DNA from 2 places in the Stenotrophomonas sp. PS02300 genome. Region 2 is predicted to be linked to the other one. Evidence: predicted binding sites of a transcription regulator. Region 2 holds the regulator's gene; the other holds the start of a gene.
What was found. Region 2 encodes FliA, which starts transcription of late flagellar genes. Its sites were predicted from a motif close to TAAAGTTTNNCNNNCNNNGGCCGATAA; they were not measured.

Region 1: the regulator FliA is predicted to act here: its motif matches at 10,042-10,068, upstream of QMX79_RS05940 (HDOD domain-containing protein).

Annotation. Positions count from the first base shown of each region.
Region 1 is NZ_JASCOP010000018.1:35,647-46,754, forward strand. Features, by position in the region: gene QMX79_RS05865 (Hsp70 family protein) at 1-203, shown strand, start outside; gene QMX79_RS05870 (YkgJ family cysteine cluster protein) at 447-746, shown strand; gene QMX79_RS05875 (hypothetical protein) at 758-937, shown strand; gene QMX79_RS05880 (DUF4097 family beta strand repeat-containing protein) at 984-1,868, opposite strand; gene QMX79_RS05885 (hypothetical protein) at 1,880-2,389, opposite strand; gene QMX79_RS05890 (sigma-70 family RNA polymerase sigma factor) at 2,386-2,970, opposite strand; gene QMX79_RS05895 (hypothetical protein) at 3,071-3,271, shown strand; gene QMX79_RS05900 (mechanosensitive ion channel family protein) at 3,303-3,884, shown strand; gene QMX79_RS05905 (DksA/TraR family C4-type zinc finger protein) at 3,892-4,158, opposite strand; gene QMX79_RS05910 (DUF2058 domain-containing protein) at 4,268-4,828, opposite strand; gene QMX79_RS05915 (M48 family metallopeptidase) at 4,876-5,373, shown strand; gene QMX79_RS05920 (AzlD domain-containing protein) at 5,377-5,688, opposite strand; gene QMX79_RS05925 (AzlC family ABC transporter permease) at 5,685-6,362, opposite strand; gene QMX79_RS05930 (rRNA pseudouridine synthase) at 6,470-7,180, shown strand; gene QMX79_RS05935 (phospholipase D family protein) at 7,236-8,816, shown strand; gene QMX79_RS05940 (HDOD domain-containing protein) at 8,840-9,943, opposite strand; gene QMX79_RS05945 (Glu/Leu/Phe/Val dehydrogenase dimerization domain-containing protein) at 10,237-11,108, shown strand, end outside.
Region 2 is NZ_JASCOP010000075.1:875-11,982, forward strand. Features, by position in the region: partial or broken gene motD (flagellar motor protein MotD) at 1-67, opposite strand, end outside; gene QMX79_RS13635 (flagellar motor protein) at 69-809, opposite strand; gene QMX79_RS13640 (chemotaxis protein CheA) at 877-2,709, opposite strand; gene QMX79_RS13645 (protein phosphatase CheZ) at 2,714-3,328, opposite strand; gene cheY (chemotaxis response regulator CheY) at 3,328-3,720, opposite strand; gene QMX79_RS13655 (RNA polymerase sigma factor FliA) at 3,737-4,483, opposite strand; gene QMX79_RS13660 (MinD/ParA family protein) at 4,480-5,367, opposite strand; gene QMX79_RS13665 (AAA family ATPase) at 5,354-7,228, opposite strand; gene flhA (flagellar biosynthesis protein FlhA) at 7,380-9,464, opposite strand; gene flhB (flagellar biosynthesis protein FlhB) at 9,482-10,612, opposite strand; gene QMX79_RS13680 (hypothetical protein) at 10,678-11,108, shown strand, end outside.

The DNA of each region.
Region 1 (11,108 bases), on a different contig from region 2:
ACCTGGGCGAACTGACCGGGTTGCTGGAACAGGTCCGCGCCGATATCGGGCATGACCCGGCGGCGATCTTCCTGACCGGCGGCATGTCACGCGCGGGCTACCTGCAGGCGGCGGTGGCCGCCGCCTTCCCGGGCTCGACGCTGGTGCGCGGCAACCCGTCGTTCGGCGTGGTGCACGGCCTGGCCTGGGCCGCCGCGAGCTGATCCTACCGCCCCGAAACCATTGCAGCACAAGGGTTTCGAGCCGTGGAACCCTCGTATTAACAAAACGTTACGCCGAAAGCGCTATCATCTTTCGGCTTCGATGCGCAATGCGCATGTCGTACCCAGCCTCGAAGAGGCCCTCATCCTTGCCGATACCGCCGCCGTCCGGACCTGTCCGTGGCGCTGGGATCGTCTTTCGCTGAAAGAGAGATTCTATTGGGCGAAATCGCCGAGGCCGACCCCATCGACTGCCGCCGCTGCGACGCAGTGTGTTGCCGGCTGTCGGTGACCGTCATGCCTGACGACGCGGTACCCGGCTACCTGCTGGATACCGACGAAGCGGGCCGCACCGTGATGGCGCGCAACGACGAAGGTTGGTGTGCCGCGATCGACCCCTATCACCTGCGCTGCACGATTTATTCGCAGCGTCCCGCGATCTGCCGCCAGTTTGCGATGGGCGGCGATGACTGCCGCATCGTGCGGCAGGACTACCGTCGACAACAGCACGATGCGTCGACGATTTTTTCCACGTTACACCCATGACAGGAGCATCCATGGCCCGTTCGCCAAAGACCTCCCCCAAGGCAGGCAACACCGTTCGCGTTGACCGCAAGCAGGGTTCCAACACCGCACTGAGCAGCGCCAGCATCGCTGCCGATCTGGCTGCGTTCCGCAAGAGCGGCGGCAAGATCGAAGTACTGGGCAACACCCTGGCGCTGAAAAAGGCCGGCTGACGCCGCTGCCGTCCGCACCGGCCCCAGGCCGGTGCGGGGGCCGCACTCAGCGGCCGCCCAGCGAAACCCGCACGTTGCCCGAATGGGCATTGATCGAAATATCGCCGTCACCGCCGCCCAGGCGCGTGTCCAGGCTGCGACCCGGGCCGTAGCGCGGCCGTTCCACCTGGCCGGCATCGGACTGGATGTCGCCACTGAAGGTCTTCACCGCCAGCTGCGCCGAGACCTTGGCCGGCAGGCGCAGGGCGATCGAACCACTCACCGTCTGCAAGGTCACCTTGCCGCCCGGCGCCAGCCCGGACGCTGCCACGGTGAGGTTGCCCGACACTGCTTCGGCAGCCAGGCGCTGCACCTGCGCCGTGTCCAGGCGGATGCTGCCCGATACCGTTTCCGCAGAGACCTCACCGCCCATGCCGCCACCGGCCTGGATCGAACCGCTGACCGCGCGCAACGCCATGCGCTGGCTCTGCACCTGCGCGCGGATATCGCCGCTGACGGTGCTCAGGTTGGCTTCGGCCGTGCGACCCGCCGCCGAGATATCGCCGCTGACCGCATTGGCCTGCAAACGGCGCAGGTCCACCTCGGCCACGTCGATGTCGGCGCTGACCGTGCCCAGCTGCACTTCCACCGAGCGCGGCACCCGCAGCTCCAGGGTGGCGCCGCCGTTGTTGCCGTTGCGCGGATAGATCACCTCCCAGCGCACCCGGTTGGTGCTCTTGTCCTGCTGCAGGCGCAGGCCATCGGCCATGCTGCCGGTCAATGCCACTTCATTGCGATCCCAGCCGCGCACGGTGACCTTGCCGGCGATGTTGCTGACTTCAACGCGCCCGCCCGCGGCCAGCGGATGGCGCTCGTCGACGCGGGTGGCGGCCTGCGCGGCCAGGGGCAGCAGCAGGGCCAGGGCTGCGGTGAAACGCAGGGTGTTTCGCATGGGACTCTCCTTCAGGATGGCAGGCCAGCGGCGTTGACGGCCTGCTGGGTAAGTTCAAGACGCAGCGCGTAGGTGCGCTGCAGCTGGGTAAGCAGGTACCCCGAGCGCGGGTTCTCGGCGATGGCTGCGCGGATGTACACCGCACTGCTATCAAGTTCGTGCAGCGCCGGCTGCCAGTCCGCGCCGATCGGGGCCGCAGGCAGCGTGGCCATGGCCTGCTGGTACTCGGCGGCGATCACGTCGGCCTGCCGCTGCAGGGGCGATGGGCGCGGCGTGGGCGGGGTGGACGTAGGCACCACCATCAGCACGGCCAGCGCGGCGGCCAGGCCCAGCCCGACGCGCAGTGGCCAACGGCGCGCGCGCGGTGCCGGCACAGCGGCCGGCAGCGCCGCCACGCGTGGCGGCAGCTGCGCGGCGATCCGCTGCCAGGCATCCGCCGGCGGCAATCGTTCGGCGGGCAGCGCGCGCAGGCGCGCCTGCAAGTCGGAATCGATGTCGTGGTTGTCGTGGTTGTTGTTCATGCCGGTTCTCCCAGACGCGCGCGCAACAGGCCGCGCGCGCGGTGCAGCTGTGCCTTGGAACTGCCCACCGCCATCTGCAGCTGGTCGGCAATCTCCTGGTGTTTCCAACCCTCGATGTCGTGCAGCACCAGCACGGCGCGCGCGCGCGGCGGCAGGGTCTCCAGCGCGCGCTCCAGGTCCAGGCTGGTGCCCGCGCAGCGGTCCACTGCCGGCACCGCCGCCAGCAGGTCCCAGCCTTCCTCGCCGCTGTCGCCCGCGTCGCGGGCGGCGTTGGCGCGCAGTTCCATCAGTGCCGCATTCACCCCCAGCCGGTGCAGCCACGTGCCCAGGCTGCTGTCGAAGCGGAACCCGGGCAGTGCGCGCCACGCCTGCAGGAACGCCTCCTGCAGCGCATCCTCGGCGCGCGCGGCGTGCCCGCCGCACAGCCGCCACAACACCGCATACAGGCGCGGCGCATGCCGGCGGTAGATGCGCTCGTAGGCGGCGGTGTCGCCGGCCACCGCGGCCCGCACCCACGCGGACTCGTCGGTGCAATCGGCGTCGTTGGCAGCGTGCAGGGCGGGCATGGTCGTATCGAGCATATCCCTTGGATGCAGGGACGTTCGAAAAGGTTTAAACCTTTCCGGCACCCGTTGCATCCAATTTTCTGTCACCACGCCGGGCGTGGTCCCAGGAGCTCCCATGTCGCCCAGTTGCCTTGCCCTTCTGCTGTCGCTGGCCAGCGCGTGCACCCTGCCGGGAAGCCCGGTGACGCTGCGGGTGGCACTGCCGCCGCAACCGGACCTGTGCGTGCAGTACCAGGATCATGCGCCACTGTGCGTCTCACGGTTGGTCGGTATGCTGGCGCAACCGGGCAGGGCCCGGCTGTACCGCGCGGGGTAAACTGACGCTCCCGCGTCGATCCTTGGTTTCCATGAAAGAACACCTGCCCGCCTGGACCCATGAGTGGCTGCAGTACGGGGTCCCTGCCCTGCAGATCCTGCTGACCCTGCTGGTGGCCTGGCTGCTGCGCCTGATCGCTCGCCGCCTGCTGCGCCGCGTCGGCGAGCACTACACCCTGCCGCCAGAAATGATCATGGGCGCCCGCCGGGTGTTCACCTTCGTGGTCTATTTCGCCGTGCTGCTGGTGGTGCTGCAGATCATCGGCGTGCAGGCCAGCGTGCTGTGGACCGCCTTCACCGGTTTTGCCGCCGTGGGCGCCGTGGCGTTCTTCGCCGCGTGGAGCGTGCTGTCCAACATCTTCTGCACCCTGCTGATCTTCACCACCCGCCCGTTCCGGCTGCACGACTACATCGAGGTGCTGGAGAACGGCGAGAAGCCCGGGCTGAAAGGGCGCGTCATCGACGTCAACCTGATCTACACCACGCTGCAGGAAAACAGCGGCGGACACGAAGGCACGGTGCTGCAGATTCCGAACAACATGTTCTTCCAGCGCACCGTGCGCCGCTGGCGCGATCCGTCGCAGGCACCGGGCGGCATCCAGGGCGACGGTTGATCCTGCGTCAGCGTAGCTGACTGTCCTTGCTGCCCCGCCGGTTGTAGGTGCCCGCATCGTGCTGCGCGGCGTCTTCTGCTTCCTGGCAGCGCACGCACAGCCGTACCCCGGGCACGGCGCGGCGACGCGCTTCGGGGATGGGCGCTTCGCATTCCTCGCAATGGGTCAGCCCGGGACCCTGGCGCAGCTGCGCGCGGGCGCGCTGGATGGCGTCATCCACGGTCGCGTCGATCTGGTCCTGGACGGCGCCGTCGCCTGCCCACCCTGTGGCCATGCCGCATCTCCCATACCGTTGCCGGACCGCCAGCATAGATCCGGCCGGGCGAGGTCGGTTTACGGCCGGCTGAACATCCCCCGTTTCCGGTGAACCGTTCAGCCCGTCATCACCAGATCAGGTCGTCGGGTACCTGGAACTGCGCGTAGTACGCATCGTCTTCGGCATTGCCGGTGCTGGGCTCGGCGGACGCAGCGCGATCCTTGCCGTTGTCGAGCACGATCGCGGCCGGGTCGCGCTCGCGGATCTTGTCGGCGGCCGCACGCGGCACCAGCTCGAAGCCCTCGCCCAAGCGCGCGATCACCAGGCTGCCCACGGCCAGCTGGCGGCGCAGCACCTCGTTGACCAGCAGGGTGCGGATCAGGGTGCCGTCGTTGAAGCGGTACTCGCTTTCACCTTCGCGCTTGACCCGGTTGCTTTCGATGATCTGGCGCACCTGCGCCTGCAGCTCCTGCAGGCGGTTCTTTTCCTTGCGTTCGGCTTCCAGCGCGCGGTCGCGCTCGGCCTTTTCCGCCCGCAGCCGCTCGGCATCGCGTTGGCTGTCGGTGGGCGCCACCGGAGCCTTGCCGTGGCGGGCCTTCACCTGCTCACGCGCAGCCTGGGACACCTGGGATTTCTTGACCAGCCCGGCCTTGAGCAGCTGTTCCTGCAGGGGATTTGCCTTCGCCATTGCCTTTGCATCTGTTGGTGCGGGATTCCAGGCGTCATCATAGCCGCATGACCGCCCTGAAGTACCTCGCCGGCTACCCCGACGCCCTGCAGCAGCAGGTGCGCGAGCTGATCGCGGCCGACCGCCTGGGCCCCTGGCTGGAGCGCCGCTATGCCGAGCTGCACACCGTGCGCAACGACCGCCAGCTGTACGACTACACCCAGGCCTTGAAGGAGCGCTACCTGCGCCAGTCGGTGCCGCTGTCCAAGGTGATCTACGACAGCCGCCTGCAGGTGCTCAAGCACGCGCTGGGCACGCATACGACCGTGTCGCGGGTGCAGGGCAGCCGGCTCAAGGCCAGCCGCGAGATCCGCATCGCCAGCGTATTCCGCGAGGCACCGGCCCCGTTCCTGAAGATGATCGTGGTGCACGAACTGGCGCACCTGAAGGAATCGGACCACAACAAGGCGTTCTACCAGCTGTGCACCCACATGGAAGCGGACTACCACCAGCTGGAGTTCGACCTGCGCCTGTACCTGACCCACCTGGAGCGCGCCAGCGGCTGACGCTCAGCCGATCCCGGCCCAGCGCAGCGCGGCCGCCGCCGCCGCGCCCAGCACCACCACCGCCAGGAACGGCAGCCGCAGCAGCAGCGCCACGGCCGCCACGGCCAGCGCCCCCAGCCGCGCGTCCAGCACCACCGCCGCACCGGCGGCCACGGCATTCATCGCGGTCAACGAGGCCAGCAGGCCGATCGTGAGCGTGCCGGCGACCCGGGTCATGCGCGACGATTCCAGCCAGCGCGCCGGCACCAGCCACCCGGCCAGCTTGATCGCATAGGCCGCCACGCAGCCCAGCAGCAACCACCCCCACACGCTCATGCGCCGCGCGCTTCAAGTTGTACCAGCGCGCCCCACAGCGCGGCCACCGCCGCCGCCAACAGGATCGGGATGCCGGGCGGCACCCACGGCAGCGCCAGCACCGTGACCAGCGCGGCCACGATCGCGATGGCCACCGCATCACGCTGGCGCAGCCGTGGCCACAGCAACGCCAGGAACGCTGCCACCGCGGCACCGTCCAGGCCCCACCGGCGTGGATCGCCCAGCGCGTCGCCGGCCATCGCGCCGACGGCGGTGAACAGGTTCCAGAGCACGAACACGCCCACACCGGCGGTCCAGAAGCCGCGTCGCTGTTCCAGCGGCACGATCTGGCTGGAGGCGGTGGCCGCCGATTCATCGATGGTGATCTGCGCGCCCACCCCGCGCCGCCAGCCGCGCAGGCCCAGCATCCGGTTCATCTGCATGCCGTACACGGCGTTGCGCACGCCCAGCAGCGTGGCAGCGGTGAATGCCGCCGAACCGGCGCCGCCGCCGGCGATGACGCCGATGAACGCAAACTGCGAGCCGCCGGTGAACATCAACAGGCTCAGCGCCTGCGCCTGCCACGGGTTCAGCCCAGCCGCCACCGCCAGCGCGCCAAAGGAAATGCCATACAGGCCCGTGGCCACGGCAATGGAAAGGCCGACTTTCACGGCAGGGGACGCACGCCAGTTCATCATCGGATCATGCCAGCAGCGGCGCGGGGCCGCAGCCCTGTCACGCGCAGGCCCGGCCCCGAGCCAGTACACTCCCCGCCCGCGTCCCGCTTTGTGCTGCCTGCCTGATGACCGATCCGATCCGACTCGACAAACGCCTGACCAGCCTGATCGGCTGCTCCCGGGGCGACGCCCAGCGCTTCATCGAGGGGGGCTGGGTCACCGTCAACGGCGTGGTGATCGAACAACCGCAGGCCATGGTCACCGATGAGGTGGTGGTGCTGCGCGAAAACGCCGAGGCGACCCGCGCCGAGACAGTCAGCATGCTGCTGCACAAGCCGGCCGGCATGCGCGCCGATGAACTGTGCGCGCTGGTCACGCCCGAGACCCGCAGCGAACTGGATGCCACCGGCGTGGCCCTGCTGCAGCGGCACTTCCACGCGCTGCAGCTGGTGATGCCGCTGGCCGACGAAGACAGCGGCCTGGTGGTGGTCAGCCAGGACGGCCGCGTGGTGTCGCACCTGAAGGACCGTGGCGCGACGCTGGAGCAGGAATACCTGGTCGAGGTCAGCGGCGAACTGGTGCCCTACGGCATGAAGCGGCTTGCGCACGGCCTGAGCTTCCGCAACTGGCCGTTGCCGCCGTGCAAGGTCAGCTGGCAGAACGAAACCCGGCTGCGCTTCGCGATCAAGCCGGTGGCACCCGGCCAGCTGCGCGACATGTGCCGGCAGGTCGGGCTGGACGTCATCAGCGTGCGTCGCCTGCGCATCGGCCGGGTGGCGATGGGCAAGCTGGCCCCGGGCCAGTGGCGTTACCTGGCGCCGGACGAACGCTTCTGATCCACGCACGCGCCCTGCACTTCCGGTGCACGCGCGGCCCGCTTAGGATCAGGCCATGAGCGAGAAGAAGCCGTTGTGGCGCCGCCTGCTGCGTGGCGCAGGCATCCTGCTGGCGATCGTGACACTGCTGGTACTCAGCGGCCTGCTGCTGGGCGATCACCTCACGCCCAAGGCGAAGGGACCGCACAGCAGCGTGCTGCCGCTGCAGCCGGCGCAGAGTGCGATCGATCGCGAGCTGGTGCGCCTGCAGGCCGATCACCCGGATCAGTCCGGCGTGGCCTTCCTGTCCGAAGGGCTGGATGCGTATGCCGCGCGCGCGGTGATCACCCGCCATGCCGCACGCAGCCTGGACCTGCAGTACTACATCTGGAAGGACGACCTGATCGGCCACCTGATGGCGCAGGAGCTGTACCAGGCCGCCGAACGTGGCGTGCGCGTGCGCCTGCTGCTGGATGACATGAACGCGCAGGACAAGGATGCGTTGATGATGGCGCTCGATGAGCACCCCAACATCGAAATCCGCCTGTACAACCCGTTCCGCAACCGTGATGGCCTGTGGCGGCTGGTGGAAATGGTGCAGCGCTTCTTCAGCGTCAACCACCGCATGCACAACAAGCAGTGGATCGCCGATGGCAGGGTCGCCATCGTCGGCGGCCGCAACATCGGCGAGGAATACTTCAGCGCGCGCAGCGATGTGAACTTCCGCGACCTGGACCTGATCGTGGCCGGCAAGGCGGTGCAGCAGGCCAACACGATCTTCGACGCGTACTGGAACAGTGATGCGGCGGTACCCGTGGCCGCCCTCGCCTTCCACACCCCGGCCCAGCTGCGCCTGCTGATGCTTGAGTCGGCGCATGAGGCGAAGCTGGCGGCCGCCAGACCCTATCTTGAGCGCGTCGAGCGTTCGCCGGCAGCGCGTTCGTTCTACACCGATGCGGTCGAGCTGCACTGGTCACCGGGCGTGGAAATCGTGTCCGATCCGGCGATGAAGCACCGCCGCGACGACCCCGCCAACTGGCTGGTCACCCGGCTGGTGCGCGAACTTGAAGCCACCCGCCATAAAGCGCTGCTGATCTCGCCCTACTTCGTGCCGGGCGAGGAAGGTACGCGCGGGATGGCCGCGATGGTGAAACGTGGCGCCTACGTGGGCGTGGTGACCAACTCACTGGCCGCCAATGACGTCGCGGCCGTGCACAGCGGCTACATGCACTATCGCGCACCGCTGCTGCGCGATGGCGTGCACCTGTACGAACTGCGCTCGCGTGGCGCGGGCGGCGGCAGCGGCGGCCTGTTCGGCAGCAGCGGCGCCAGCCTGCACACCAAGGCGTTCATGATCGACGACCAGCGTGGTTTCGTGGGCTCGTTCAACCTGGATCCGCGTTCTGCCTACCTCAATACGGAAATGGGCGTGCTGTTTGATGACCGGGAATTGGCCGCGCAACTGCGCGCGGAATATCTGCGCCTGGCCGACCCGAAGCAGAGCTATTGGGTGACGCTGGATGCCGATGACCAGGTGCGCTGGCTGGATCGGGCCGAACAGCCTCCTGCGCTGCTGGACAAAGAGCCCGATACGTCGTTCTGGCAGCGTGCGAGCGCGCGTGTGATCAGCTGGTTGCCCCTCGAATCCCAGCTTTAGGAGCAGCCACGCAGGGCGTGGCTCTACGCTTCGGCTGATTCGTCCGCATCCAGGGTTTCGACCGCGCGGCCGTGCAGGCGGCGCCAGATCCACTGCAATGCATGCGCCGGGGTTCCCTGCAGCTGCTCCAGCAGCGCAAGCGCCTGGGCCTGGCTGATCCGGCCATGCCGGCACAGCAGGCTGGCCGACGCGCCGGCGCGCGCGAAGCGAAGGCTGGCGGCCAGCCCGCCGCCCGTCGCATCGGCGTCGCGCAGCAGCGCCTGGTGCACCGAGGGCGGCAGCTCCCAGGCCGCCGCGATGCGGCTGGCGACCGGCAGGGTCCAGGCATCCAGCAGGGTGCTGGCCAGCTGCGGTGACGGCGGCACGCCCTGCTCACGGGCAACATCCAGCAGGTGCCGCATCACCAGGGCCGCGCCCAGGCCCTGGGTGAGCCCCATCCACTGCGCGGCGAAGCCGTCCTCATGGGTGACCAGGCGGGCGTGATCGGCCGCAGCCCGTGAAGCCAGCAGCGCGTGCTCCCAGACCACGGTGCCGAACTGCGGGAAGGCGTCGCTGTGCAGTTGCATGACCGGTTGCACCAGCACCGCGCTGATGATCTGGCGGATGCCCTCGGTACCCACCAGCGTGACCGCACGCTGCAGGCTGTCCACCGGCTTGGCCTGCAGCCGGTAGACCGGGCTGTTGGCGATGCGCAGCAGGTTGCCGGTCAGCACCGCATCCTGGCCGATGATCGAGGCCATGCTGCGCGCCGAGGCGTCGCTGTCGTTCACGGTCTGGATCAGCTGCGGCAGCAGCTGCGGCCGGCGCGGGAGGTGCCGGGCCGACCAGTCCTGCGCCTCCAGCGCGGCCGCCACCGCCGCCAGCAGGGTTGCGTCCTGCGCGCCGGTGGCCTGCGCGCTGCCAATGCCCGGCAGCAGCGCCAGTGCATGCAGGCCGGCCTGCAGCACCTCGCCGGCCTCGGTGCCGGAGGACTCCGTCAAAGCAGGCGGCTGCGGCTGCGCGCGGCTCCGGCTGCGGGTGCCCTCCGGCACCGGAACCGCCCCCACCCCTGCCGGGCGGCGGTACAGCCCCCAGCCCAGGAATGCCACGACCAGCACGCCGGCCGCCCCCGCCAGGATCGCCATCATCGGGCCGCGCCCCTGCCGGTGCGGCACCGCACCCGAATTATCGCCACTGCACCCACGTGTTCCGTCCTGGCTTGCCGGTACTGCGCACCGTTGCCACGGCATCGGCCCGGAACGGGGCAACTTTAGCGCGCGATGGTCATCCGGCGCTGACAACACCGTCCGACGGAATGCACTAGAATGGCGCCGCGCGACCCGTCCTGCCCAACCGACGACGTCGCTTTTTTTGTTTTACACCCCACCTTTTGCTGGTACGTTCGCCGGCGTTTGCCGCCGTTCGCACCATCGGAGTCACCATGTTATTTGAAACCCTCGAAACGTCCGGTCATGAACAGGTGGTGTTCTGCCACAGCCGCGATGCCGGTCTGAGGGCCATCATCGCCATCCACAACACCACGCTGGGCCCGGCGCTGGGCGGCGTGCGCATGCGGCCCTACGCCAGCACGGACGACGCACTGGCTGACGCGCTGCGGCTCAGCCGCACGATGACCTACAAGAACGCGCTGGCGGGCTTGAATGTCGGGGGGGGCAAGGCGGTGATCATCGGCGACCCGCGCAGGGACAAGACCGAGGTGCTGTTCCGTGCGTTCGGTCGCTACGTGGATTCGCTCGGCGGGCGCTACATCACCGCCGAGGACGTCGGTACCGACGTCAATGACATGGAAAACATCTACCTGGAAAGCGAGTACGTCACCGGCGTGCACCAGGTCCACGGTGGCTCGGGCGACCCGGCCCCGTTCACCGCCTACGGCGCGCTGCAGGCGCTGATGGCGGCCATGCAGCACAAGCTGGGCCACGAGGAAGTGGGCAAGGTCAGCATCGCGGTGCAGGGCCTGGGCCATATCGGCATGGAACTGGTCAAGCTGCTGCGCGATCGCGGTGCCAAGCTGTTCGTCACCGACCTGGACGCGGCGCTGGTCGAGCGTGCGGTGACCGAATACGGCGCCGAGGCGGTCAAGCCCGACGACATCTACGACGTCAACGCCGATGTGTTCGCGCCGTGCGCGCTGGAAGGGGCGATCAACCCGCAGACCCTGCCGCGCCTGAAGTGCAGGATCGTCTGCGGCACCGCCAACAACCAGCTCTCCACGCCCGAGATCGGCGATGAGCTGCATGCCCGCGGCATCCTGTATGCCCCGGACTATGCGGTGAACGCGGGCGGGGTGAT
Region 2 (11,108 bases):
GGTCGGCGTAGGGAATCGCCCAGGCCTCATGGTTGGCATGCTCTTCGTGGGCTTTGCGGCGGGCCATGTCAGTGCAGGAACCCCGACAGGTTGGTCTCGATGTTGCGCGGGTTCTCGCCCTGGGCAATCGAGATCAGGCCTTCGATGATCATTTCACGGTCGCGGCTGTTGTGGTGGATCACGCTCTTGAGCTTGGCCGACACCGGCAGGAACAGCAGGTTGGCCGAGGCGATGCCGTAGATGGTGGCGGTGAACGCGGCGGCGATGCCGTGGCCCAGTTTGCTGGGGTCGGCCAGGTTCTTCATCACCGCGATCAGGCCCAGCACGGCGCCGATGATGCCCAGCGTGGGCGCATAGATGCCCATGCCTTCGAATACTTTGGAGGCGGCCAGGTCCTGGCTTTCCTGGCTGCCCAGTTCGATTTCCATCATGTGCCGGATGGTTTCCGGCTCCACGCCGTCCACCAGCAGCTGCAGGCCCTTGCGCAGGAACGGGTCGTCCTGGGCGTCAACCTGCGCTTCCAGGCCAAGCAGGCCCTGGCGGCGGGCGATGTTGCTCCATTCCACGATCTGGCGGATCAGCTCGGCGCGGTCGCTGGCCGGCGGGCGCACGACCCAGCGCACGATCTTGAAGGCGTGCTTGAACACGGCCGGCGAAGTGTGCAGCAGGATGGCGGCCAGGGTACCGACGATGACGATCACGAAGGCGGCAGGGGACCACAGCGAGGCCAGCCCGGCACCCTTGAGGATGCTGCCGCCGACCAGCGAGGCCAGGGCGAGGAAAAGTCCAATGAGGCTGAGTCTGTCCATTTGTCCGATATCGGCTTGCGGGTGGGGGACTTGAATCGCGGGGCTATCGGGGGTTCAGCCACGCATTTCAATCGTGCGGGGTGCGCAGGCCGTCCACGTCGAGGATGAGGGACATGCGGCCGTCGCCGATCAGGGTGGCGCCGGCGTAGCCGCGCAGGCCGCGCAGGGCCTTGGGCAGCGGCTTGATCACCACTTCCTCGCGGCCACGCACCTGGTCCACCACCAGCCCGAAGCGCGCTTCACCGGCCTGCAGTACCACGATGGTGAGCAGCGGCGAGGGCGCCGGGTCCACGTCCAGCCAGTGGCGCAGGTCCACCAGCGGCAGGGTGTGGGTCTTGCGGTCGAGCACGGCGCGGCCGTCGAACCAGCCCAGCGAGGTGTTGGGTGCGTGCAGCACTTCCATCACGCGCGCCAGCGGCAGCGCGTAGACATCCTCGCCGGCCTGCACCAGCAGGGTCGGCAGGATTGCCAGGGTGAGTGGCACGCGGATCATGAAGCGGCTGCCGCGGCCCAGTTCGGACTGGATCTGGATCTGGCCGCTGAGTTCGCGGATGCGCGACTGCACCACGTCCATGCCCACGCCACGGCCGGAGATATCCGTGACTTCCTGCTTGGTCGAGAAACCGGGCAGGAACACCAGGTGCAGGCATTCCTCGCTGGTCAGGCGGGCGGCGGCTTCGGGATCGATCAGGCCCTTTTCGCGGGCCTTTGCACGCAGGCGTTCGGGGTCGATGCCGGCGCCGTCATCCTGCACTTCAATGCTGACGTAGTCGCCTTCCTGCTGCGCGGATAGGCGCACGTTGCCGCTGCGGCTCTTGCCCTGGGCTTCGCGCAGTTCGGGCATTTCAATGCCGTGGTCGATCGCGTTGCGCACCAGGTGCACCAGCGGGTCGGCCAGGGCCTCGACCAGGTTGCGGTCCAGTTCGGTTTCCGCGCCGATCAGTTCCAGCTCCACTTCCTTCTTCAGGTTGCGGGCCACGTCGCGAGCGACCTTGGGGAAGCGCGAGAACACCTTGCCGACCGGCTGCATGCGGGTGCGCATCACCGCCGACTGCAGGCGCGCGGTGGCGATGTCCAGGGTGGACACGGCGCGGTCCAGTTCTTCGTCGTGCAGGCGCGCGCGCAGGGTCTTGAGCCGGTTGCGCGACAGCACCAGTTCGCCGATCAGGTTGACGATCGCATCCAGGCGCTTGGTATCCACGCGCACGGTGTGCTCGGCTTCGGCCACCGGCTTGTTGGCGGCCGGCTTGGCCGGTGCCGGGGCGGCGACCGGGCGCGGTGCGGCCGCCGGAGCGGGTGCGGGGGCAGCCACTGCCTGCGCGCCGGGGGCGGCGCCGCCATGCAGCTGGTCGAGCAGCGCTTCGAATTCGTCTTCGCCGATCAGGCCGTCGTCTTTCTTTTTCGTCACGGCGGTCGGTGCCGCGCCGCCGTGCAGGGAATCCAGCAGGGCCTCGAACTCATCGTCGGTGATCAGCTCGCCGCTGGAGGCGGCTGCCGCCGCCACCGGGGACGGCGTGGCCGGTCCGTTGACGTCGAACTGCGCGATCAGCTCCGGCGGGGCATAGCCCGGCTCGGTACCGGCAGCCACCGAATCCAGCATGGACTGCAGGTAATCCAGCGATTGCTGGCCGGCGTCGAAGTGGTGGGCCTGCAGCACGGCCTGGCCCGAACGGGCCATGCCAAGGGTTTCTTCGGCGGCGTGGCACAGCTCGACCATGGCCTGGATGCCGAGGAAGCCGGCACCGCCCTTGAGCGTGTGGAACCCGCGGAACACCGCGTTGAGCTGGTCGCTGTCCTGGGGCGACTGCTCCAGCGACACCAGCTGTTCGCCGAGGCGATCCAGGATCTCCTGGGCCTCGAGGATGAAGTCTGCAGCAATGTCGTCCGGAACAGCACTCATGGTTTCAAAGCCCCAAATCGGAAAGCAGGTCGTCGGCGTCCACCTGCGACACCTGATGGCGGTCCAGGCCGCTCACGGCGGGACCGGCCAGGCCGTTGTCGCGCTTGTGGGCGCTGTCGTCCGGCGGCGGCAGGCCGAGCGCGCCGAAGCCTTCGTGCACGCGGCGCACGATGCCCACCACGCGGCGGATGATCTGCCCGGTGAGATCCTGGTAGCTCTGGGTGAGCGCGATCTCGGTGAGGTTGTGGCGGATGCGGTCCAGCTGCTGGTCCTGGTCCGGGCTCAGCCCGTTGGCGCGCAGCTGCTCGGTGAGCGCGCGGCATTCCTCGGCCAGGTCCAGGGTGCGGTGGGTGGCCTGTTCGGTCATCGCCACCACGTGGTCCAGGCGCGCGCAGGCATCGTCCAGCTCGCCGGCTTCGCTGGGCACGGTGGGCAGTTCGCCCAGCGCCTGGCCCAGCTCGCGGGCGAGCCGGTTCAGCCCGGCCATCATCGGCTGGGTGCGCAGCGCGGCCAGGGCGTCGATTTCCCGGCGCCAACCGGCTTCGTCACCGCTTTCCAGCGCGGCCAGGGCATCCTGCAGGCGCTGCACCAGCGCCGATTTGTCGCGAAGGGTTTCCATCAGGCACTCGCCGCCAGGCGCTCGAAGATCTTGCCGAGCTTCTCTTCCAGGGTCGCAGCCGTGAACGGCTTGATGATGTAGCCGTTCACGCCGGACTGGGCGGCTTCGATGATCTGCTCGCGCTTGGCTTCTGCGGTGACCATCAGGACCGGCAGGGTCTTGAGCTTGGCGTCGGCGCGGATCGCCTTGAGCAGGTCGATACCGGTCATGACCGGCATGTTCCAGTCGGTGACCACGAAATCGAACGGCTGGCTCTGCAGCAGGGCCAGCGCGGCATGCCCGTCCTCGGCTTCGGCCGTATTGGTGAAGCCCAGATCGCCCAGCAGGTTCTTGACGATACGACGCATGGTCGAGAAGTCGTCGACGATCAGGATACGCATGTTCTTGTTCAAAGCACTTTCCTCGGTATCAAGTGTTCTCGAGGCCGGCGTCGGCCGCCTCGAAGATCTTCAGTCGGCCACGCAGGCGCAGCACTGCCTGGCCATGGATCTGGCAGACGCGCGACTCGCTGACGCCGAGCACCGCGCCGATCTCTTTCAGGTTCAGTTCCTGCTCGTAGTACAGCGACAGCACCAGCTGTTCGCGTTCGGGCAGCAGGCCGATCGCGTTGCCCAGTTCGCGGCCGAACTCGCCGCGCTCCAGCACCTGCTGCGGGGTCGGGCCGCCCTGGGCGACGGTATCCAGCTCGCCCTGGTCTTCGATCCGCGATTCCAGGCTCAGCACCTGGCCACGCGCGGCGTCTTCCATCAGGCGCAGGTAATCGGGCAGCGGCATGTCCATCGCGGCGGCCACTTCGGTGGCGCTGGCGGCGCGGCCGGTGCTCTGCTCCAGGCGGCGGATGGTAGAGGCGGCGTCACGGGCACGGCGGTGCACCGAACGCGGCACCCAGTCGCCCCGGCGGATCTCGTCGATCATCGAGCCGCGGATGCGGATCGAGGCATAGGTTTCGAACGAGGCGCCCTGGTCGGCGTCGTAGCTGCGCGAGGCCTCGATCAGGCCCATCATGCCGGCCTGGATCAGGTCGTCGACTTCTACGCTGGCCGGCAGGCGTGCGGCCAGGTGGTGGGCGATGCGCCGGACCAGGTCCGAGTGCTGGGCAATGCACTCGTTGGCTGCGGCGCGCTGCACCTCTTTGTATTGTGCGGCGCCTTTCATGCGGTCACCCCGCGTTGCTTGAGGATGCGTTCCAGGAAGAATTCAACGCCGCCGCGCGGCTCGGTCGGGGCCTGCCAGCGCGCGGTGCGGCGGGCGATCTCGGCGATCGCCTGCGCCGACGGGCTGGACGGGTAGGCCTTCACCACCGGCTGCTGGCGCTGCACCGACAGGCGCAGCCAGTCGTCCTGCGGCACGCAGCCCAGGTAGTTCAGCGAGACATCGGCCAGGAACTTGTCGCAGACCCGGCTGAGCTTTTCATACAGCACGCGGCCTTCGTTGGGGTCGCGCACCATGTTGGCCACCACCTGGATGCGGTCCACGCCACGTTCGCGCGAGAGCACCTTGATCAGGGCATAGGCGTCGGTGATCGAGGCCGGCTCGTCGCAGACCACCACCACGGTGTCCTGGGCGGCCTGGCAGAAGGTGAGCACGCCGTCGGTGATGCCGGCAGCGGTGTCGACCACCATGAAGTCGAGGTCGCGTTCCAGTTCGGAGAACACGTTGACCAGGCCCACGTGTTCGGCCGGCTGCAGTTCGGCCATGTGGCGGCGGCCGGACGCGGCCGGCACCACCAGCACGCCGCCGGGGCCTTCCAGGATCACTTCATCCAGCGTGCAGCGCCCGGCGACCAGGTCGGCCAGGGTCAGCTTGGGCTGCAGGCCCAGGATCACATCGATGTTGGCCAGGCCCAGGTCGGCATCCAGCAGCAGCGTGCGCTTGCCCATGTCGGCCAGCGCCACGGCCAGGTTGGCCGACACGTTGGTCTTGCCCACGCCGCCCTTGCCGCCGGTGACGGCGATGGTGCGGACCGGGCCCAGCGGCTGGCTGCGGGTGGCCGACAACGGGAAGGTCCTGGTCAGGTTTTCATACTCACGCGACGGCATGGTTCAACTCCGGGTTGCAGGGCATATCGGCCGCGCGGCGCAAATCTTCAAGGCGAAGTACAAGATTGGCTGCACTGGCCCGGTGCAGGTCTTCGGGAACGTCCTGGCCATCGGTGACCCAGGTGATCGGCAGGCGGTGGTCGACGGCCACCGACAGGGCGGTACCGAAGCGGCCGGTCTCGTCCAGCTTGCTCAGCACCACGCCCTGCGGGTTGGCGCCGCTGAAGCGGCGGACCACCTCGTCCATGTCGCCGAAGCTGGTGTTGGCCGGCAGCACCAGCAGGGTGCGGATCTGTGGAGCGGCACGCAGCCACTGCAGCTGGGCGGCCAGGGCGCGGTCACGCGGGCCCAGGCCGGCGGTGTCGATCAGCACCAGCTTGTAGTCCTTCAGGCGCTCCAGCAGCTGGGCCAGGTCGCTGCCGCTGTTGGCTTCATGCACGGCGATGCCAAGCTGGCGGCCGAAGCCGTACAGCTGCTCGCGGGCGCCGATGCGGGCGGTATCGGTGGTGACCAGGGCCACGTCGCGGGCGGCGTGGGCTTCGGCGAAGCGCGACGCGAGCTTGGCGATGGTGGTGGTCTTGCCGGCACCGGTGGGGCCGACCAGGGCGATCACGCCGCCGGCCTCGAGCGGGTCGACCGGGGCGATCGGCAGCTTCTTGGACAGCAGGCCCAGCATCAGGCCGCGGCCGCGGTGGGCTTCGGTGTCCAGCGGGATCTGCAGGGCCACGTCGCGGCAGATGCCGGCGTCGAAGCCGTATTCGTCCATCAGGTCCAGCGCGGCGGCACGCACCGCCGAGCCGCGCAGGCGCTCGTCGGTGAAGCGGTTCATTTCGCGCTCGATGACGGTGCGCATGCCGGCCACTTCATGGCGCAGCTGGCGCAGTTCCTCATCGTCGCGGACCAGGGTCACCGGGGCGGCGACGGCAGGCAGCGGGACGGTGATGACCTCGGCGGGCACCGTCGGTTCGTTGGCGGCCTGCAGCGTCGGCTCGACCGGGGCAGCAACCGTCATCGCAGCAACCGGCGCGGCGAAGTCGTCCACAGCCACCGGGGCGGGTGCAGCAAACACCGCCGAATCGTCGATCTGGATGGCCGGGCTGGCGGCGGCCGGGACCACCGGCACGGTTTCCCACAGCGGGGCGGCCGGGGTTTCGAGCGGAGCGCGCTGCATCTGCTGCGCCGGCATCTGCGGCAGCTGCGGCGGCACGCTGGTGCGGCCGGCCGGGGCGTGCATCTCAAACAGCGGTGCTTCGTCCAGCGGCGGGTCGATGATGAAGCGGGCGCGGTTGGCCGGGGCCGGCGCAGCGGCGCGGACCGGTGCTTCCACAACGACCGGTGCGGCGTCGGCGACCGGCGCAGCCACGGCGCGTTCGGCGGCGGCAGCCTGTTCGACATTGAACGGGGCGAAGATCTGTTCCGGCAGCTGGTGGGCCGGCTGCACGTTGGCGCGGGCCAGGGTGGCGGCGAAGCCGCTGCTGCCCGGCGGCGGCACGATTTCGTTGGCGCTGTCCAGGGTGCGGCCGGTGGCGCCCACGGCGGCGCGGGCCAGGGCGGCCACGGCCGAGGTGGTGGCGGCGACCGGTTCCGGCGCGGTGGCCGGTGCCTTGCGGCGGGTCACGGCGGCGATCACCGCATCGGCGGCATTGCGCGGGCGCGGGGCCGGCGGCGGCGGGGCCACGTCCTTGCGCGCCGCTTCCAGTGCGCGCTGCACCGCGCCTTCGTCATAGTTCGCCGCGGCCACGATTTCCACGCCTTCCTCGATCCGGCGATTGGACAGGATCACGGCATCCGGACCGTGTTCCTTGCGCACCAGGTTCATGGCAGAGCGCATATCGGGAGCGACGAAGCGTTTGATTTTCATGCTGTGGTACCGGGACTGGGGCGGCTGGGGGGTGGAAGGGAAGCGCTGGTTGTCGGTGGTCTGCACGGTCCGGGGTTCCCTTCTTGTCCTGCTGCGGTGATTGCGAAATGGGGGTGTCTGTTTTCTGACGCGTTGCTGTCGGAGTTCCGGCTCAGCTGATCGTGCCGACCAGCTTCAACCGCTTGTCCTCGGGTACCTCGCTGTAGGCCAGCACGGACAGCGACGGAACGCTGTGGCGTACCAGCCGTGCCAGCGCGGCACGTACCGGACCGGGTACCAACACCACCGCGGGCTCGTTCTTCGCTTCCTGCTTGCTGACACATTCGGCCAGGCTCTGGTGCAGTCGCTCAGCGAGTCCGGGTTCCAGCGCGGCGCCGTTCCCTTGGGTGGACTCCTGCAAGACGCGTTCCAGTTGCGGGTTGAGGGTGAACACCGGCAGCTCGGCGGACATGCCGGCGATCTCCTGGACGATGAAACGGCCCAGCGCGTTGCGCACGGCGGCGGTCAGTACGCCGGGGTCCTGGCTCATCGGCGCGTTCTCGACCAGCGATTCGGCGATCTTGCGCAGCTGGCGCACCGGGATGCGTTCGATCAACAGGTTCTGCAGCACCCGCACCACCACCGACAGCGGCAGCGCCTTGGGGGTGAGGTCTTCAACCAGCTTGGGCGCGCTCTTGGCCAGGTTGGCCAGCAGCTGCTGCACTTCTTCGTGGCCCAGCAGTTCCGGGGCGTGTTCGCGGATCAGGTGCGAGAGGTGGGTGGCGACCACGGTGGCCGGGTCGACCACGGTGTAGCCCATCGATTCGGCGTGCGCCCGCTGGTGCGGCTGGATCCAGGTGGCATCCAGCCCGAACGCGGGGTCCTTGCCGGCGATGCCTTCCAGCGCGCCGAGCGCACTGCCCGGGTCCAGTGCCAGCTCGCGGTCGGGATGGATCTCGGCGGTGGCCACCGGCACGCCGTGGATCAGCAGCCGGTAGGCGCTGGCACCCAGTTCCAGGTTGTCGCGGATGTGCACCGACGGGATCAGGAAGCCGATGTCGTGGGTGAGCTTGCGGCGCACGCCCTTGATGCGCGCCATCAGTTCGCCGCCCTGGTTCTTGTCCACCAGCGGAATCAGCCGGTAGCCCACTTCCAAGCCGAGCGGATCGACCGGGCGCAGTTCGTCCCAGGTCAGTTCGGCGGTGGGCGAGGGGTTGCTGGCGCCAGGCAGGCCCAGCGCATTGGTCGGGCCGGCGGCCGGTGCGGCGGCGGCGCGTTCGGCGGCCACGCTCTTCTTCCACAGCGTCCAGGCGATGAAGCCGAGGATCGCCGACAGCGTCAAGAAGGCGACGTTGGGCATGCCCGGGACCAGGCCGACCAGGCCCAGGATCGCCGCGGCGATGGTCAGTGCGCGGTGCTGGCCGAACACCTGGCCCATCATGGCCTGGGCCATGTCCTGCGAGCGCGAGGCGCGGGTGACCAGCATGGCCACTGCCGAGGACACCAGCAGCGCCGGCAGCTGCGCCACCAGGCCGTCACCGATCGACAGCAGGGTGTAGGTGGCGGCCGCTTCGCCGAACGGCATGCCGTGTTGGAGCACGCCGACCGCCAGGCCGCCGATCATGTTGATGAACAGGATGAGGATGCCGGCGATGGCATCGCCGCGGATGAACTTGCTGGCACCGTCCATGGCGCCGTAGAAGTCGGCTTCCTCGCGGACTTCTTCACGGCGCAGCTTGGCTTCCTCACGCGTCAGCAAACCGGCGTTGAGGTCGGCGTCGATCGCCATCTGCTTGCCGGGCATGGCGTCCAGGATGAAGCGCGCGGTCACTTCGGACACGCGGCCGGCACCCTTGGTGATGACCACGAAGTTGATGATGGTCAGGATCGCGAAGACCACGATGCCCACGGCGTAGTTGCCGCCGATCACGAATTCGCCGAACGCGGCGATCACCTTGCCGGCCGCCTCATGGCCGTTCTGGCCGTTGAGCAGGATCACGCGGGTGGAGGCCACGTTCAGCGCCAGTCGCAGCATGGTGGTGATCAGCAGCACGATCGGGAAGATGGTGAAATCCAGCGGGCGCTTCACGTACACCACCGCCAGCAGCACCATCAGCGAGATGGCGATGTTGAAGGTGAACAGCGCATCCAGCACCGGGGCGGCCAGCGGCACCACCACCATGGCCAGCAGGGCCAGCACGATCAGCGGGGCGCCCAGGCCCTGGCGGATCATGTCCAGGGCGCGGCGGGTGTTCATGCCGGCGGGCTGGGCGCTCATGGGCGGCCTCCCTTGCCGAACTCATCCACGTCGATGCTGGGCGCGGCCGGCATCGGTCCACCCCGCCAGGTACGCAGCTGGTAGACGTAGGACAGCACCTGGGCAACGGCCGAATACAGTCTCACGGGAATTTCCTTTCCAAGTTGACCTTCCCGATACAAGGCGCGTGCCAAAGGCGGGGCCGAGACGATGGCGACCTTGTTGCCGTCGGCCACCTGGCGGATGCGCAGGGCGGTTTCGTCCACGCCCAGGGCCACCACGGTGGGGGCGCCCATCTTGCCGCCGTCGTATTTGAGGGCCACGGCGTAGTGGGTGGGGTTGACCACCACCACGTCGGCGGTGGGCACCGCTTCCATCATCCGGCGGTTGGACATCTGCTGCTGCAGCTGGCGGATGCGGCCCTTCACTTCCGGGCTGCCCTCGCTTTCCTTCATTTCCCGGCGCAGCTCCTCGCGGGTCATCTTCAGCTTGCGCATCCAGTTCCAGCGCTGGTACGGCGCATCGATGGCGGCCAGCAGCATCATGGCCCCGCCGGTGGCCAGCATCAGCTTCAGGGTGAAGCCCAGGCCGTGGACCATGGCCGCTTCCAGCGGCTGGTGGACCAGGTCGCGCAGCCCGCGGATGCCGTGCCAGACCACCAGCCCGGCGGCGGTGCCGACGAACACGATGCGCAGCAGGGATTTGGTGAATTCGCCGATGGCCTCGGCGCCGTACAGGCGTTTCATGCCGGCCATCGGGCTGAGCCGGCTGAACTGCGGCATCAGCGATTTGTTCGACCAGCGCAGCCCGCCCATGGCCACCGGGGCCAGGAAGCTGGCCAGCAGGCAGACCAGCAGCAGCGGCCACAAGGCCAGCATCAGCTGCAGGAACAGGTGCCCGAAATGGTTGAACAACCCCAGCGGCTCGAAGCGCAGGCCCGGTTCCGGGGTCAGGGCCAGCTTCATCCAGTCCTTGGCGCTGCTGGCCATGCCGCCGGAAAACGCCATCAGCGCCAGCACCGAGGCGCCGAACACGGCGGCGGTGGCCAGCTCGCGCGAACGCGGGATGTTGCCCTGTTCACGGGCGTCGCGCAGGCGTTTTTCGGTAGGTTGTTCGGTTTTTTCGCCGGCTTGTTCTTCGTCGGACATCGGGAGCAGGGCACCACGGGGATTACCCGGGGTGGTGCAAGAACCGTTCCGTTTCCGGCGATGCCATGCGCGGTTTGTGGAAGCGCAGCGGAACGGCTGCCTCCACCATGGCGCACCTCATTCCGGTACCCGTCATGCAGCCGTCCTCTTTGACCTCCGCAAATTCCGCACTGCTCACACTGGCGGGAGGTTCCCCGGCCCGGCAGAGTGCCGCGCCGGCACCATCGGCCGACCTCCAGAGCGTGCATAACGGCCCCGGCAGCGCGCCGGCGAGCGAGCCGCCGAGCGATGTCGTGACCTTGCCTGATGGCCCCTGTGCGAAAGCCACGGTAGTGAGCGTGGTCGTCAACCTTGAGCGCTTCGTTGGACGAACCTCCCCCATCGATACCTATGAGCTGCATCAGAAGTGCCTGGATCCGAACCACCAGATGTTCGGACGATCCGGCCAGCGGGCCGAAGAAGACAACCTGATGCAGGCAGGTGTGATCCATGACGA